DNA from 2 places in the Aeribacillus sp. FSL K6-8394 genome. Region 1 is predicted to be linked to the other one. Evidence: predicted binding sites of a transcription regulator. Region 1 holds the regulator's gene; the other holds the start of a gene.
The links. The regulator LexA, encoded in region 1, represses DNA repair genes until DNA is damaged. The targets are predictions, from matches to a motif close to CGAACATATGTTCG.

Region 1 (7,592 bases):
TCTTCTACATTTTCTGAGAATGATTTATTTAAATCCCCATCTAGGGAAATATCATTCGAATCATAAAGAACAATTAATCGTCCAAGCTTCAAGTGACCAGCTAAGGAAGCTGCTTCAGAGGAAATCCCTTCCATTAAGTCACCGTCACCGCATATGACGTATGTGTAATGATCAACAATATTGTATCCTTCTTTATTGTATGTAGCTGCTAAATGACGTTCTGCCATCGCCATTCCAACGGCCATTGCTATTCCTTGGCCTAATGGTCCAGTTGTTGCGTCAACGCCAGGTGTATGTCCGTATTCAGGATGTCCAGGTGTTTTGCTTCCCCATTGACGAAACGACTTAATATCATCCATGGAAAGATCATAACCCGATAAATGAAGCAAGCTGTAAAGCAGCATCGACCCATGTCCGGCAGATAAAACAAAGCGATCTCGATTAAACCAATTAGGGTTTTCAGGGTTAATGTTCATAAATTTCGTCCACAGCGCATAAGCCATTGGTGCGGCGCCCATTGGCATTCCAGGATGTCCGGAATTCGCCTTTTCAATCGCGTCAATGGATAATGTTCGAATCGTCATGATGGATAAATCTTGAATGGAATGAGTCACCATTATCATCCTCTCATCTGTATTTTCAGTTTATAATCTTATCTTTATTGTTGTAATAAGGCAACACCCCATCCATTAATGCAGCCTTTTATTTTTTAATTTTTTCAATTTTTCCGGTGTAACATCATTACCTTTCGGATCAATCACTGTAACATTTTTTAAGGTGTTTTGAAAATCCCGACGAAACGCCTCTAAATATTCCTGCCTTAATTGCTGCTGCTCAAGCTTTTCCTCTTGCGTCAGTCCTTCTGACTTAGACTTTTTAGATAGTTCATTAATACGGTTAAGTTTTTCTTTTGAAATCATAAGCTGAACCCCTTGTATATTTTTGCCGCGCTCTTTTATCATACTAAATGCAACCACTAATGACAACAATTATTGCTATGATTCTCCTTTTTCTGACAAAAATTGTTGATATCTGCGATGGACAGTAGCTTTTGAAACGTCATAGCCGAATCCTCTTAACGTTGCCGCTATTTCTGAAAATGTCAGGCCGTTTTTCCGCAATCGGTCAATCTCCTCGATCGGAACTTCTTTTCGCTCTCTTTTATAGGAAGAATTTCTATTCTTTAAATTTTTTTCAGGCCTGTACCCATTTTGTATAGCTCTCAACATTCCCCGCTTTATTTTCAAATTATGAATTTTTCGTTGATATTCTTCGACAATTCCTATGATTTCAAGCACCATCGTGTCTGATTCAGACAGTTCCATCTCCCCGCGATGGGCAGCGGTGAAAATTTTCACACCTTGTTTCAAAATGGAATGGACAATGGCGATTTTGGCATTCCCTCTGCCAATTCTTGTTTCATCCTGTATTAATACCGCTTCAATATCTTTCTCCTCAATCAATTCCAGCAGTTGAAAAACCCCTTCACGATCAACATCATACCCGCTCGCTTTTTCTTCTATCACTTCAACAACTTCCATACCGTTTTCAGCTGCGAGCTTTAACAGCTCGTCCTTCTGTCTTTTCAAAGATGTTTCCTGCTCATCTTTTTCAGTGCTGACTCTTGCATAAACGACTGCTCTCATGTTAAATGCTCCTTGCGGTTATTCTTTGTTTGCCAAATATTCAGCATTGTAGTATTTATTTTTTTCAATCGGAATGACGATTGTTTCCCCCGGTTTTACAACAAGGCTTTGGAGATTGTTTCGCTCCTGAACCCATTTAACAAACTCTGAATGAGACATATTGTCATATTCTTTATATTCATCAGCGATTTTCCACAAACTGTCCCCTTCCTTCACTTGAACCTCCAAATAATGATCGAGCTCTTCCCTTTCTCCAGTATACGAAATCGCCAAAACTGCCGCCATGATGACAAGGAAAAAAGAAACGATGTAAGACCATGATAATTTATCCATATAGAACCGCCCCCTGAAACAGAATATTTGTTCGGTTTTTTGTTTTTAAGTATAAAAGGGAACACATGTTTCTGTCAAGCAAATATTCGAACTTACGTTTGCTTTTTTGGAAAAATCATGCTATAATCGACACAAATTGATATGACTGAGGTGCTTGACATGTCAACAAAATTATCTAAGAGACAACAAGATATTTTGAACTTCATTAAGGAGGAAGTAAAAAAGAAAGGATACCCTCCCTCTGTAAGAGAAATCGGCGAAGCGGTCGGTCTTGCCTCCAGTTCAACTGTTCACGGGCATTTAGCAAAGCTTGAGAGCAAAGGACTGATTAGAAGAGACCCCACAAAGCCGAGAGCCATTGAAATTTTGGACGATGATGGCAGCCACCTTCTAACAAACAATGTGATCAACGTGCCGGTCATAGGAAAAGTGACGGCTGGTATTCCGATCACTGCCGTTGAAAACATCGAAGAATATTTTCCGCTTCCGAATCATATTGCATCAGGTGATGATCAACTTTTCATGCTTGAAGTAGTCGGAGAAAGCATGATCGAAGCAGGCATTCTGGACGGAGATTTAGTTATTGTCAGACAGCAGCAAACAGCCAATAACGGCGACATCGTTGTCGCGCTCACAGACGACAATGAAGCGACCGTAAAAAGGTTTTTCAAAGAAAAAGACTTTATACGGCTTCAGCCGGAAAACCCAACAATGGAACCGATTATTTTAAAAAATGTGACAATACTCGGAAAAGTGATCGGGCTATACCGTTCCATACACTGAATATTCGATGTCTCAAAACAGGTGAGGCATCCTTTTTCTTTTTATAAAATTTTCAAAATTCCCTCTCTTAGCGATGTTAAATTTTTAAAAATGTTTTCTAATCAATATGTATGCAGACAAGCTAGATTCAATGAAACAAATTTCAGGCGCCTTCTCCGCGCCTGCATGCAAAGCTATTATGCAACAATTCTCAACAGTCATTGTTTTTTGATTTATTTTGTTGTAGAATTTTTTATTGTAGATTTCGCTTCCTTAGCCAGTGCCGGGATGATTTACTGAATTGTTTGAATTCTTCTAACTGCTTAAATTTTAGGTATAGGAGAGGTGCTATGAATCAATTACTTATGAAACAAAGTGAATTGGAAAATGCAAAGCAATATGTCAATGAAGTATTTCAATCCGTGCAAGAAAAAAATCCGAATGAGCCTGAGTTTCTTCAAGCTGTAAAAGAAATATTTGACTCGCTTGTGCCTGTATTTGCTCAACATCCTACATATATAAAGCACGGAATACTTGAAAGAATTGTTGAGCCGGAAAGATTGATCATTTTTCGCGTTCCATGGGTGGATGACGAAGGAAAAGTGCGTGTAAACCGCGGATTTAGAGTGCAATATAATAGTGCAATTGGGCCATATAAAGGAGGCTTGCGCTTTCACCCGACCGTCAACGCCAGCATTATTAAATTTTTAGGATTTGAACAAATCTTCAAAAATTCATTGACTGGGCAGCCGATCGGCGGAGGAAAAGGCGGATCTGATTTTGATCCGAAAGGTAAATCAGATGGGGAAATTATGAGATTTACACAAAGCTTTATGACAGAGCTTTACAAACATATTGGACCAGATATTGACGTTCCTGCCGGTGATATTGGAGTTGGCGCAAGAGAGATCGGATACTTGTTTGGCCAATATAAAAGAATACGCGGCGGATTTGAAGCTGGTGTGTTAACCGGAAAAGGCATTGGTTACGGCGGAAGCCTAGCGAGAACCGAAGCTACAGGGTATGGAACTGTTTATTTTGTTGAAGAAATGCTTAAAGACCATGGATTAAGCTTCAAAGGAAGCACAGTTGTTGTCTCTGGTTCTGGGAACGTTGCCATATATGCGATTGAAAAAGCAACACAATTAGGTGCAAAAGTTGTCGCATGCAGCGACTCTGATGGCTACATTTTTGATAAAAATGGAATTAATCTTGAAACGGTTAGAAGGTTAAAAGAAGTTGAAAGAAAAAGAATTAAAGAATATGTAAATGAACATCCTCATGCAGAATATTATGAAGGCTGTTCCGGAATTTGGTCCATTCCGTGCGATATTGCCCTCCCATGCGCTACTCAAAATGAAATCGATAAAAAATCAGCTGAACTCCTTGTTTCCAACGGACTCAAAGCTGTTGGAGAAGGCGCCAACATGCCGTCTACATTAGAAGCGATCGACGTGTTTTTATCAAACAATATTCTTTTTGGACCTGCAAAAGCTGCTAACGCAGGCGGAGTTGCTGTTTCAGCATTAGAAATGGCTCAAAACAGCGCAAGATTATCTTGGAGCTTTGAAGATGTCGACGCAAAATTACGTGATATCATGAAGAACATTTACCGAAATTGCGTCAACGCTGCAAATGAATACGGCTGCTCCGGAAATCTTGTCGTCGGCGCTAACATTGCAGGATTTAAAAAAGTCGCTGATGCAATGGTAGAACAAGGAGTCATTTAAAAGATAGAAAAATGGTCATTTCCATCATTTATTCTTTATAGTGAGTAAACATATATGATAATCGCTAAAGCTTTACCTACCCTGCTTTGGCGATTCATCATGCTCACTATAATACCCCATCTTAACTTGAGTGAATAGAAATTGATATCACACCGATCCAAATTCACTCTTCTTTATTTCCACGATTGGATCAAATTTTTCCCTATCAGTGTATCCCATTCAATGAGAGAATTGAAGTTTTATGTCAGATTATCTTACATATTTTTTTACGCTGATGCCTGGATTGATTATCTCTCTTGCTTTTTAAATAAAAAAGACAGATTGCACTGATGTTTGTTTTTCTGCTTCTTCTCTTCTTTACTCTCAATATTTTGTATCATCAAGTATAAAATTTATAGAAACAAAGTAACTGCTATTAAAATTGATTTTTCAAATTAAAGCATTTTATTATTGATATGGTTGCTCCTTCTATCCAGCGCCAATAACCTTCAGCACAAATACTTGTTCATCTAAAAAACACCGAATACGGCTGCCCATCCTCCAATGAAACGGCGGTATTTTCACTGACTGACTTTGGATAAGACGATTCGTTGACGATGTACTACCGACTTTACATGCATCACGTAAAAATGCTAAACTGAACGCAGACAAAATCGACATGCGCCCTAACCGAAAATACAGATCTTTTGCAACGCAAACATATTTCTGGAAATCATTCGGGGGGGAACAAAATGATTTATCATTTAGCAGGAAAACTTGCAATATTGATCATTAAAATTTTTAGTTTGCTAGAAGTCAAAGGCAAGCAGCATATTCCGGCAGACCATCGTTTTATTGTTACATGCTCTCATCGCAGCTGGGTAGATGTAGTCTTGCTCGCCGCAGCACTTTTTCCAATTCATGTCCATTATATGGCCAAAAAAGAATTGTTTCAGAACACGCTCATAGGTTGGTTTTTGAAAAAGATGCATGCTTTTCCAGTTAATCGTGAAAATCCTGGACCGAGCGCACTAAAAATTCCTTTGAAACTGTTAAAAGAAAATAAAGTTGTTGGAATTTTCCCGAGCGGCACAAGAACAGACGAGGAAGTTCCTTTAAAAAGAGGCGCGGTTACAATTGCGATAAAAGCCGGCGTTCCCATATTGCCTGCAACCTATCATGGTCCAAAAAGTTTAAAAGATTTTTTTGCCGGGAAAAAAGCTGTCGTTGCATTTGGCGAACCAATCTATTTAGAAAAAAATGCAAATCAAATTGATGATGCGCTTCAACAGCTTGAACATAAGCTGAAAGCTCTTGAAAAAAGCATAAACGACTAAACATTGACGTTTCTGATCAGCTTGTCATTTTTAGACAAACTGATCAGAAAGCTAAAGGCGAAGTAAAGTTCTGATATTTTCATTTATCGATCTAGTTCGATCCACTTATTTGTCTTCAAAGGCGGTTTGTACGCACGAAGTTTATCTATTAATATAGAGGGATTGTCTGCAAAAATCATAAACTGTTTATGCGTTTCAGGCATGAAGCCTCCCTCTACCGCATTCTCAATCATCTGTTTTACCGGCGTGTAATAGTCATCGATATTTAACAACGCCACAGGCTTTTCATGAATCCCAAGCTGCCCCCAGCTAACCGCTTCAAATATTTCCTCAAAAGTACCATAGCCTCCGGGAAGAGCAATGAACGCATCTGAAAGCTCTCCCATTTTTGCTTTCCGCTCATGCATATCATTGACTTCATAAAGCTGAGTGAGATGCTTGTGGACAACCTCTCCTTGAAATAAATTCGTCGGCATAACGCCCAATACGGTGCCTCCTAACTCTAATACGGTGTTTGCAATCACTCCCATCAGACCAATGCTGGAGCCTCCATATACGAGCTCAAGCCTGTTTTTTACCAATTCTTCTCCTAGTTTGATAGCTGCTTCTTTATACTTAGGATTTGTTCCCGGATTCGATCCTGCAAAAACACAAACACGTCTCATATTACCACTCCTGCTTCTTCTCTAAACGTTCTGACGAATGAGAAAGTCCTATTAAAAGCTGTGAATGGGATATTTCCATCACAGCTTTATTACAAAATTATTGAAAAATCTTACTGATTTTCTCTATTTCTTCCTTTGTTAACTGGACATCTAACGTTTTTAAATTGTCAAGTACCTGTTCCGGCTTCTTCGCACCAGGGATGATCGCATCGATGGAATCGACCGTTAAATACCATGCTAGCACAACGTGAGCAATTTCAGCATTTTTCGCTTCTGCGATTGGACGCAATTGCTCGACTTTTTCGAGATTACGCGCAAATGCTTCCCCTTGAAATAAAGGATTTTGTGCACGTGAATCATTGAACTTCTCATCTTTCGAATATTTTCCGCTTAATAGACCTGAGGCAAGTGGAAAATATGGTATAAACGATATTCCATTTTCCGCCGTGTAAGGAAGCAAATCTTTTTCTGCTTGTCGTTTAAATAAGTTATATTCGGACTGAATTACATCGACATACCCATCTTTGTTCGCTTCTTTTAATTGTTCGAGCGAGAAATTCGATACACCGATCGCACGAATTTTCCCTTCATCCTTAAGCTTCTTCAATTCACCGACAGCTTCATCCTTCGGTGTCGTTTCGTCCGGGAAATGAATGTAATATAAATCTATGTAATCCGTTTTTAAGCGTTTCAGGCTGCCCTCGACCGACTCGCGAAGGAAATCGGGAGAGTTATCAAGAACAACTTTTCCGTCTACAAATTTGTGAGCACCTTTAGTAGCAATGACTACTTCATCACGACGGCCAAACTCCTTGACGACTTCACCGATAATTTCTTCCGAACGCTCAGGACCGTAATAAAATGCCGTATCCAAAAAATTTATTCCATGATCCAAAGCTGTACGAACGATTTCTTTCCCAGTTTCATCGTCAAGGTTTGGAAAAATGTTGTGCCCGCCAACAGCATTTGTTCCAAGCCCGATTGGGTTCACATATATATCGGTCTTGCCTAATCTAGTCTTTTTTGTCACAATATTTCAACTCCTTTCGTTAACATTATAACAAATTCTATCAGAAAAATCAGTTTTTAACTAATAAGCTATTAAATATTATTATGGCTTTACAAATGAAATTATGAAAG
Region 2 (7,592 bases), 150 kb from region 1:
AATGCTTAGTCGGCTTAAAGGCAAAACATCCTTTCCGAAAAGGGGAAGAGCTGCTTACGCATGAGCTTTCCATGAATTTAATTTTAGAAATGCTTTTTGGCAAAAGCTCAAAGCTTTATTTGGAATTGTATGAAAAAGGGCTCATTGATGATACGTTCAGCTTCGATTATACAGAGGAGTACAGCTTCGGTTTTGCTATGGTCGGCGGCGATACCGACCGGCCGGATGAGCTGAGTGAATATATAAAAGAAGCTCTTATGAAAAGCAAGCAATCGTTATTTACCGATGAGCAGCTGGAAGCCGCCAAAAAGAAAAAAATCGGCTCTTTTTTAAGGGCTTTTAATTCTCCTGAATTTATCGCCAATCAATTTACCCGGTATCAATTTAACGAAATGAATCTGTTCGATGTTGTGCAAGCTTTAGAAAATGTAAACATGGACACGATTGAAGCAGTTTTAAAAGAAGCGATTGATGAAGATTATTTAACAGTTTTCCAAGTTTTGCCGAAATCATAATATTGCGGAGGGGAAATCTTGAAAACAGCGTTAGTAACTGGAGCCAGCGGAGGAATCGGAAAAGCGGTTGTAGAAAAATTGGCTCAGGAAGGATATCAAATTTATGCTCAATACTTTCGAAACATTGAACCGTTAAAAGAAGCAATGAAGTTATATGATCAGATTATTCCAGTTTATGCGGATTTGTCATCGGAAAGCGGGACGGAACAATTACTTGAAAACATTCCATCTTCTATAGATGCTCTTATTTTTGCTAACGGTATTTCCCACTACGGACTGATTCAAGACGTTTTGATGGAAGATTATCAAAAAATTATACAGCTTCATCTCACGTCACCCTTTTTTATTACTCAAAAAGTAGTCAGTGGAATGATAAGAAAACAAAAAGGAAGCATTCTTTTTATCTCCTCTATATGGGGGCAGACAGGAGCGAGCTGTGAAGCTTTGTATTCCATGGCAAAAGGGGGGCAAATTTCCTTTGTGAAAGCACTAGCGAAGGAATTAGCGCCTTCCAATATTCGCGTCAACGCCGTTGCGCCAGGCATGATCGATACAAGTATGAATGATCGATTCTCTCCTGAAGAATTGGAAGATATTAAAAACAGCATCCCCCTTGAAAGAAATGGAAAGCCTGAAGAAGTGGCGAATGTTGTTTTATTCCTTATTAGCGAGCAAGCTTCCTACATTACAGGTCAGGTCATTTCTGTCAATGGAGGATGGTACTGCTGATTCCCTCTCCGTATAAAAACTGCATGATCAAGGGAAAATAAAAATTGATTAAACGATAAAGGAGGGGAACATATGTCAGTATTGGAAAATTGGAATCAATGGAAAGATTTTTTGGCGGATCGCCTTCAGCAAGCAGAAAGAGGCGGATTGTCCCAAGAGGTTATTTCCAATTTAGCGTATGAAATCGGTGATTATTTAGCAAAGCAAGTGGAGCCGAAAAACCCTGAAGAAAAAATTCTTCACGATCTGTGGAGTGTCGCTTCAAAAGAGGAGCAACATGCAATCGCCAACATGATGGTGAAACTTGTTCAAAATGACAGCGTCCATTAGGATGTTTTTCATTTATTACTGTCAAGTTAGGGCACTTGGTGAAATGACCAAGATGCCCTTTATTTTTTCCTTGCAATTATCCTTTCTTCTTTATCTAAAATGATTTATTATAAATTTATAGGTGTGTTATTTGGGGGTCTTTGAAGGTGGAAAAAACTGAATGGTATTTAGAATATAAAATTCAAAAAAACCGGCCGGGGCTGCTGGGAGATGTTTCGTCTTTGCTCGGTATGCTGAACATTAATATCGTTACGATTAACGGCGTTGATGATATGCGCCGCGGGATGCTTCTGCGCTGCGAAACGATTGAACAAATTAAAAGGCTTGAATCTATTCTGAATACGATGGACAACATAACAGTGACAAAATTGCGGCAGCCTAAGCTGAGAGATCGTCTTGCTGTCCGTCATGGCTTTTATATTCAACGGGATGCAGATGATAAAAAGACGTTCCGTTTTGTTCGCGATGAGCTTGGTATTCTCGTTGATTTTATGGCCGAGCTCTTTAAACAAGACGGTCATAAATTAATCGGCATACGCGGAATGCCGCGTGTCGGAAAAACAGAATCGATCGTAGCGGCGAGCGTCTGTGCGAATAAAAGATGGCTTTTTCTCTCTTCAACCATGCTGAAGCAAACTGTCCGGGAAAGGCTGATTGCTGATGAATACCGGACAGATAACGTGTTTATTTTAGATGGAATCGTCACGATGAAAAGAGGCTCTGAACAGCATTTGCAATTAGTTCGGGAAGTGATGCAGCTTCCGGCAACGAAAGTCGTGGAGCATCCAGATATTTTCGTTCAGAGCTCCGAATATACTTTGGATGATTTCGACTACATTATTGAACTAAGACATCACCCTGATGAAGAAATTACGTATGACGTTGTAGAAAATAATCATCAGCCGTTTGGCCACTCAATTTATAATGGATTTGATTTTTAGAAAGGTGGGTGCGTTTTGAGCGAGTTAGGTAACCATCTGAGACAAGCTAGGCTGGAAAAAAACATTTCACTCGATGACTTGCAGGAAATAACTAAAATTCAAAAGCGCTATTTAATCGGCATTGAGGAAGGAAACTACTCGATCATGCCGGGGAATTTTTATGTGCGTGCGTTTATTAAACAATACGCGGAAGCGGTTGACCTTGATCCGGATGTTTTATTTGAACAGTATAAAAATGAAATACCAAGTACATATGATGAGATACCTGAGAAATTGTCCCGCGTTCAAACGCATAAAGAGCTTCCAAAGCCGGCTTCCAAATTTTTAGAGCTGTTACCGAAGCTTGCCGTCATCGCTGTTATTATTTTGGTGGCGATTATCGTTTGGGTGCTTTCCCAGCGTGGAAGCACAGATGAAGGCGTTCAGACGGAGGACGATACAAAATCCGTCAAAATAGAAACCTCTGGCGTGGAGCCTGAGAAAAAAGAGCAAAATAATATTGTCGATGAAAAAGACCGTTCGGTTGAAGAAACAGAACAAGAGGAGAAAAAAGAAGAGAACGCCGAAAATGAAACGAAGCCAACATTGACGGTAAAAGAAGTAAGAGGGAAAGAAACCGTATATGAATTGTCCAATGCGGACAAATTGGTGATCGATATTTCAACCAATGGGAATTCGTGGATAGAAGTGAAGAACGGAAAAGGAAAATCGTTTTTTGCAGGAATGATGCGACAAAATGAGCAGAAAACGGTTGATGTAACAGCGGAAGAAGAAGCAAAAATCGTTATAGGCGATGCTCGATTTACGACCATTCAAGTGAATGGAGAAGCCGTTTCTTATGAAACGGACCCGAATAAAATGGTTCGGCAGGATATTATCATTTTAAATAACAAGGATGAATAAGTCATCGTACGAGATGGCTTATTCTTTCTTACTTTATGCTAGTGGAGGTACAAAATGAATTTGCCTAATCGAATCACTGTATCAAGAATTATGCTAATTCCAATATTTATGATTGTGATGCTTGGCGATTTTAACTGGGGAAATTGGTCGGTCGGTGAAGTAGTTATTCCTGTCAATCATGTCGTTGGTGCCCTCATTTTTATTTTAGCTTCGACGACCGATTGGATTGATGGATATTATGCACGCAAGCTTGGACTTGTGACAAATTTAGGAAAGTTTTTAGATCCTCTTGCCGATAAATTGCTCGTTTCTTCTGCTCTCATCATATTGGTGGAAATAGGTGCTGCTCCGTCTTGGATTGTCATTCTGATCATCAGCCGTGAATTTGCCGTAACCGGATTGCGTTTAGTTCTGGCTGGGGAAGGAGAAGTCGTAGCAGCTAATATGCTCGGCAAAATAAAAACATGGACGCAGATTGTGGCTATTTCCGCTTTGCTTTTACATAATATACCTTTTGAATGGATTTCGTTTCCATTTGCAGACATTGCTTTGTGGGTTGCGCTCTTTTTTACCATTTTATCTGGATGGGACTATTTCATGAAAAATAAACACGCGTTTGTCAATTCGAAATAACCATGTGGAGGAAAATGTATGAATGTAAATGCTGAAATTATTGCTGTCGGTTCAGAACTGTTGCTTGGACAGATCGCCAACACAAACGCCCAATTTATATCAAAAAAGCTTGCTGAAATAGGTGTTAATGTTTTTTATCATACGGTCGTTGGAGACAATGCTGAGAGGCTCAAGCATACGATCGAAACGGCAAAAAAACGGTCGAATTGCATCATTTTTACCGGCGGGCTCGGCCCGACAAAAGATGATTTGACGAAAGAAACGATTGCACGTATTTTGAATAAACGCCTCGTGATCGACGAGGCGGCGATGAAAAACATTGAGGATTTTTTTAAACGGACGAAACGGACAATGTCGGAAAACAATCGGAAACAAGCATTAGTTTTGGAAGGTTCTACTGTTTTACCAAATCATTACGGAATGGCGCCAGGAATGGCGTTAGAGGCGAACGGAATTATATATTTGCTCATGCCGGGTGTTCCGAAAGAAATGAAGCCGATGTTTATCAACTACGGTGTGCCGTTTTTGCAATATCATTACGGGTTAAAAGAAAAAATCATCTCGCGTGTGCTTCGTTTCTTTGGCATCGGCGAATCTCAGCTTGAAACAGATATAGAGGATCTGATTGATCAGCAAACAAATCCGACCATCGCGCCGCTAGCAAAAGACGGCGAAGTAACATTGCGCCTGACAGCAAAACATGAAGATGAGTCGACTGCGCTGAAGCTGATTGACGAAACAGAAAAAAAGATTTTAAGCCGTGTCGGCCGATATTTTTATGGACACGGTGAAACTTCGATCCAAGAGCAGCTTATGAAGCTTTTAAAAGAAAAGCAATATACTATTTCGGCTGCAGAAAGTTTGACGGGCGGTCTTTTTTCCGAACAGCTGACCCATTTTCCGGGCGCTTCGAATATTGTGCTTGGAGGAATTGTCTGCTATACAAACGAAGTGAAGCAGCATGTTCTTGGCGTGTCGGAAGAAACGTTGAAAACAAAAGGAGCCGTTAGCTCTGAATGTGCGAAAGAAATGGCGGAAAATATAAAAAAATTGACCGGCAGCAATATCGGCATCAGCTTTACGGGAGTGGCAGGACCTGATCCTTCTGAAGGAAAAGAAGTTGGAACTGTCTATATCGGCATTCAATTCGACGATCGGCCGACAGCAGTTTTTGAGCTTCATCTTTCCGGTACTCGGGAAGGGATCAGGCACAGAACGGCAAATTATGGCTGCTACTATGTAATGAATGTAATAAAGGAAATGGAAAACCGGTTATGAGCGTCTTCATCCGGTTTTTTAATTTTTATATAATGAAAATTAAAAAACGAATAAATGTTCCCTTTTTTCTTGGCAAACAGGAAAAAACACGGTATATTTAGTTTGAAGCTATCAATTTTTTAAGGAGGAAATTGTATTGAATCATGATCGTCAAGCTGCCTTGGAAATGGCGTTAAAACAGATTGAAAAACAATTCGGAAAAGGTTCGATAATGAAGCTTGGAGAACAAGCTGAGCGAAAAGTTTCAACAGTTCCAAGCGGATCGCTGGCATTGGATGCAGCTCTTGGCGTCGGCGGATATCCTCGAGGTCGGATTATTGAAATATATGGACCGGAAAGCTCCGGTAAAACGACAGTGGCCCTTCATGCCATTGCTGAAGTTCAAGCTCTAGGCGGGCAAGCAGCGTTCATCGATGCGGAACATGCGCTCGACCCTGTTTATGCGCAAAATTTAGGTGTTAATATTGATGAACTGCTTTTGTCGCAGCCCGATACCGGCGAGCAGGCTCTTGAGATTGCAGAAGCTCTCGTTCGCAGCGGTGCAGTCGACATCATTGTCATTGACTCGGTCGCAGCACTCGTTCCAAAAGCGGAAATTGAAGGCGAAATGGGCGATGCGCATGTCGGATTGCAGGCGCGTCTTATGTCGCAAGCGCTTCGGAAGCTTTCAGGAGCCATCAGCAAGTCGAAAACCATTGCGATTTTTATTAATCAAATAAGGGAAAAAGTGGGCGTCATGTTCGGAAATCCCGAGACAACTCCAGGGGGACGCGCGCTGAAATTTTACTCATCTGTCCGCCTTGAAGTGCGCAGAGCTGAACAACTGAAACAAGGAAATGATATGGTAGGAAACAAAACGAAAATTAAAGTTGTCAAGAACAAAGTAGCGCCTCCTTTTAGAACGGCAGAAGTTGATATCATGTACGGGGAAGGGATTTCAAAAGAAGGAGAAATCATCGACCTGGGAACGGAATTGGATATTATACAAAAAAGCGGTTCGTGGTATTCTTACCAAGAGGAGCGTTTAGGACAGGGAAGAGAAAATGCAAAGCAATTTTTGCGCGAAAATCCGGATATTCGCGATGCCATTCAGCAAGAAATTCGCAAGGCATATGGCCTTGAAACGAATGAACCTGTGCAAGAGGGGCAGGAAACGTTCGAGCTTTTGGATGAATAATGTACGCACATCTTAGCGTAAGGCTGGCGAAGTAGCCGGTCTTATTTTTTTGATCAAAAAAGCCCCATCCTTTGTTCGACAAGATGAAAACTTGACAAGGGTTATTCCCACATTTAAAATGGATATGTATATTTTTTCATTTTTGCAATATATTTAACATATTTTTTTGGAAAATGTTATCGGGAGAGTAAATGTGTAATGCCGACACTTTCTTTGTGACAAGTTCATAGCAAGAGGAGGTGAAAGAATGGAACTCATTGAAATCATCTCCATTTTGCTTGGCCTAATCGTCGGTGCAGTTGTTGGTTATTTTGTTCGAAAATCCATTGCTGAAGCGAAAATAGCGGGTGCAAAAAACGCCGCGGAACAAATTCTTGAAGATGCTAAGCGTGAAGCTGAAGCAACGAAAAAAGAAGCGCTTCTGGAAGCAAAGGATGAAATTCATAAGCTTCGTTTGGAAGTAGAAAAAGAAATTCGCGAAAGAAGAAATGAACTTCAAAAACAAGAAAACCGTTTAATGCAAAAAGAGGAGAATCTCGATCGAAAAGATGAATCATTAGATAAGCGTGAGGCGATGCTAGATAAAAAAGAAGATTCTCTAAATGAAAGACAACAGCATATTGAAGAGATGGAAAGCAAAGTGGAAAAGATGGTGCAAGAAGGACAAATAGAGCTTGAACGCATTTCGGGTTTATCTCGTGAAGAGGCGAAACAAATCATCCTTGAACGAGTGGAAAAGGAACTTTCTCATGATATTGCTGTAATGGTGAAAGAAGCAGAAACAAAGGCGAAAGAAGAAGCAGACAAAAAAGCAAAGGCAATTCTTTCCCTTGCTATACAGCGTTGTGCAGCAGATCATGTGGCTGAAACGACCGTTTCTGTTGTGAATTTGCCAAATGACGAAATGAAAGGGAGAATTATCGGCAGAGAAGGAAGAAATATCCGCACTCTAGAAACGTTGACAGGGATCGACCTCATCATCGACGATACACCGGAAGCGGTTATTTTATCAGGATTTGATCCGATTCGCCGTGAAACAGCAAGAATTGCGCTTGACAAGCTTGTTCAAGACGGGCGCATTCATCC

Region 2: the regulator LexA is predicted to act here: its motif matches at 5,377-5,390, upstream of recA (recombinase RecA).

The regions. Positions count from the first base shown of each region.
Region 1 covers NZ_JBBPAA010000001.1:964,394-971,985, forward strand. Annotated here, with positions in the region: gene tkt (transketolase) at 1-617, opposite strand, end outside; gene NSR00_RS04450 (DUF896 domain-containing protein) at 690-920, opposite strand; gene NSR00_RS04455 (YneB family resolvase-like protein) at 996-1,646, opposite strand; gene yneA (cell division suppressor protein YneA) at 1,665-1,979, opposite strand; gene lexA (transcriptional repressor LexA) at 2,139-2,762, shown strand; gene gdhA (NADP-specific glutamate dehydrogenase) at 3,092-4,471, shown strand; gene NSR00_RS04475 (lysophospholipid acyltransferase family protein) at 5,203-5,787, shown strand; gene NSR00_RS04480 (LOG family protein) at 5,871-6,452, opposite strand; gene NSR00_RS04485 (aldo/keto reductase) at 6,550-7,482, opposite strand.
Region 2 covers NZ_JBBPAA010000001.1:1,113,661-1,121,252, reverse strand. Annotated here, with positions in the region: gene yfmH (EF-P 5-aminopentanol modification-associated protein YfmH) at 1-515, shown strand, start outside; gene ymfI (elongation factor P 5-aminopentanone reductase) at 531-1,244, shown strand; gene NSR00_RS05115 (DUF3243 domain-containing protein) at 1,317-1,574, shown strand; gene NSR00_RS05110 (YmfK family protein) at 1,721-2,515, shown strand; gene NSR00_RS05105 (helix-turn-helix domain-containing protein) at 2,531-3,418, shown strand; gene pgsA (CDP-diacylglycerol--glycerol-3-phosphate 3-phosphatidyltransferase) at 3,473-4,051, shown strand; gene NSR00_RS05095 (competence/damage-inducible protein A) at 4,070-5,329, shown strand; gene recA (recombinase RecA) at 5,466-6,506, shown strand; gene rny (ribonuclease Y) at 6,754-7,592, shown strand, end outside.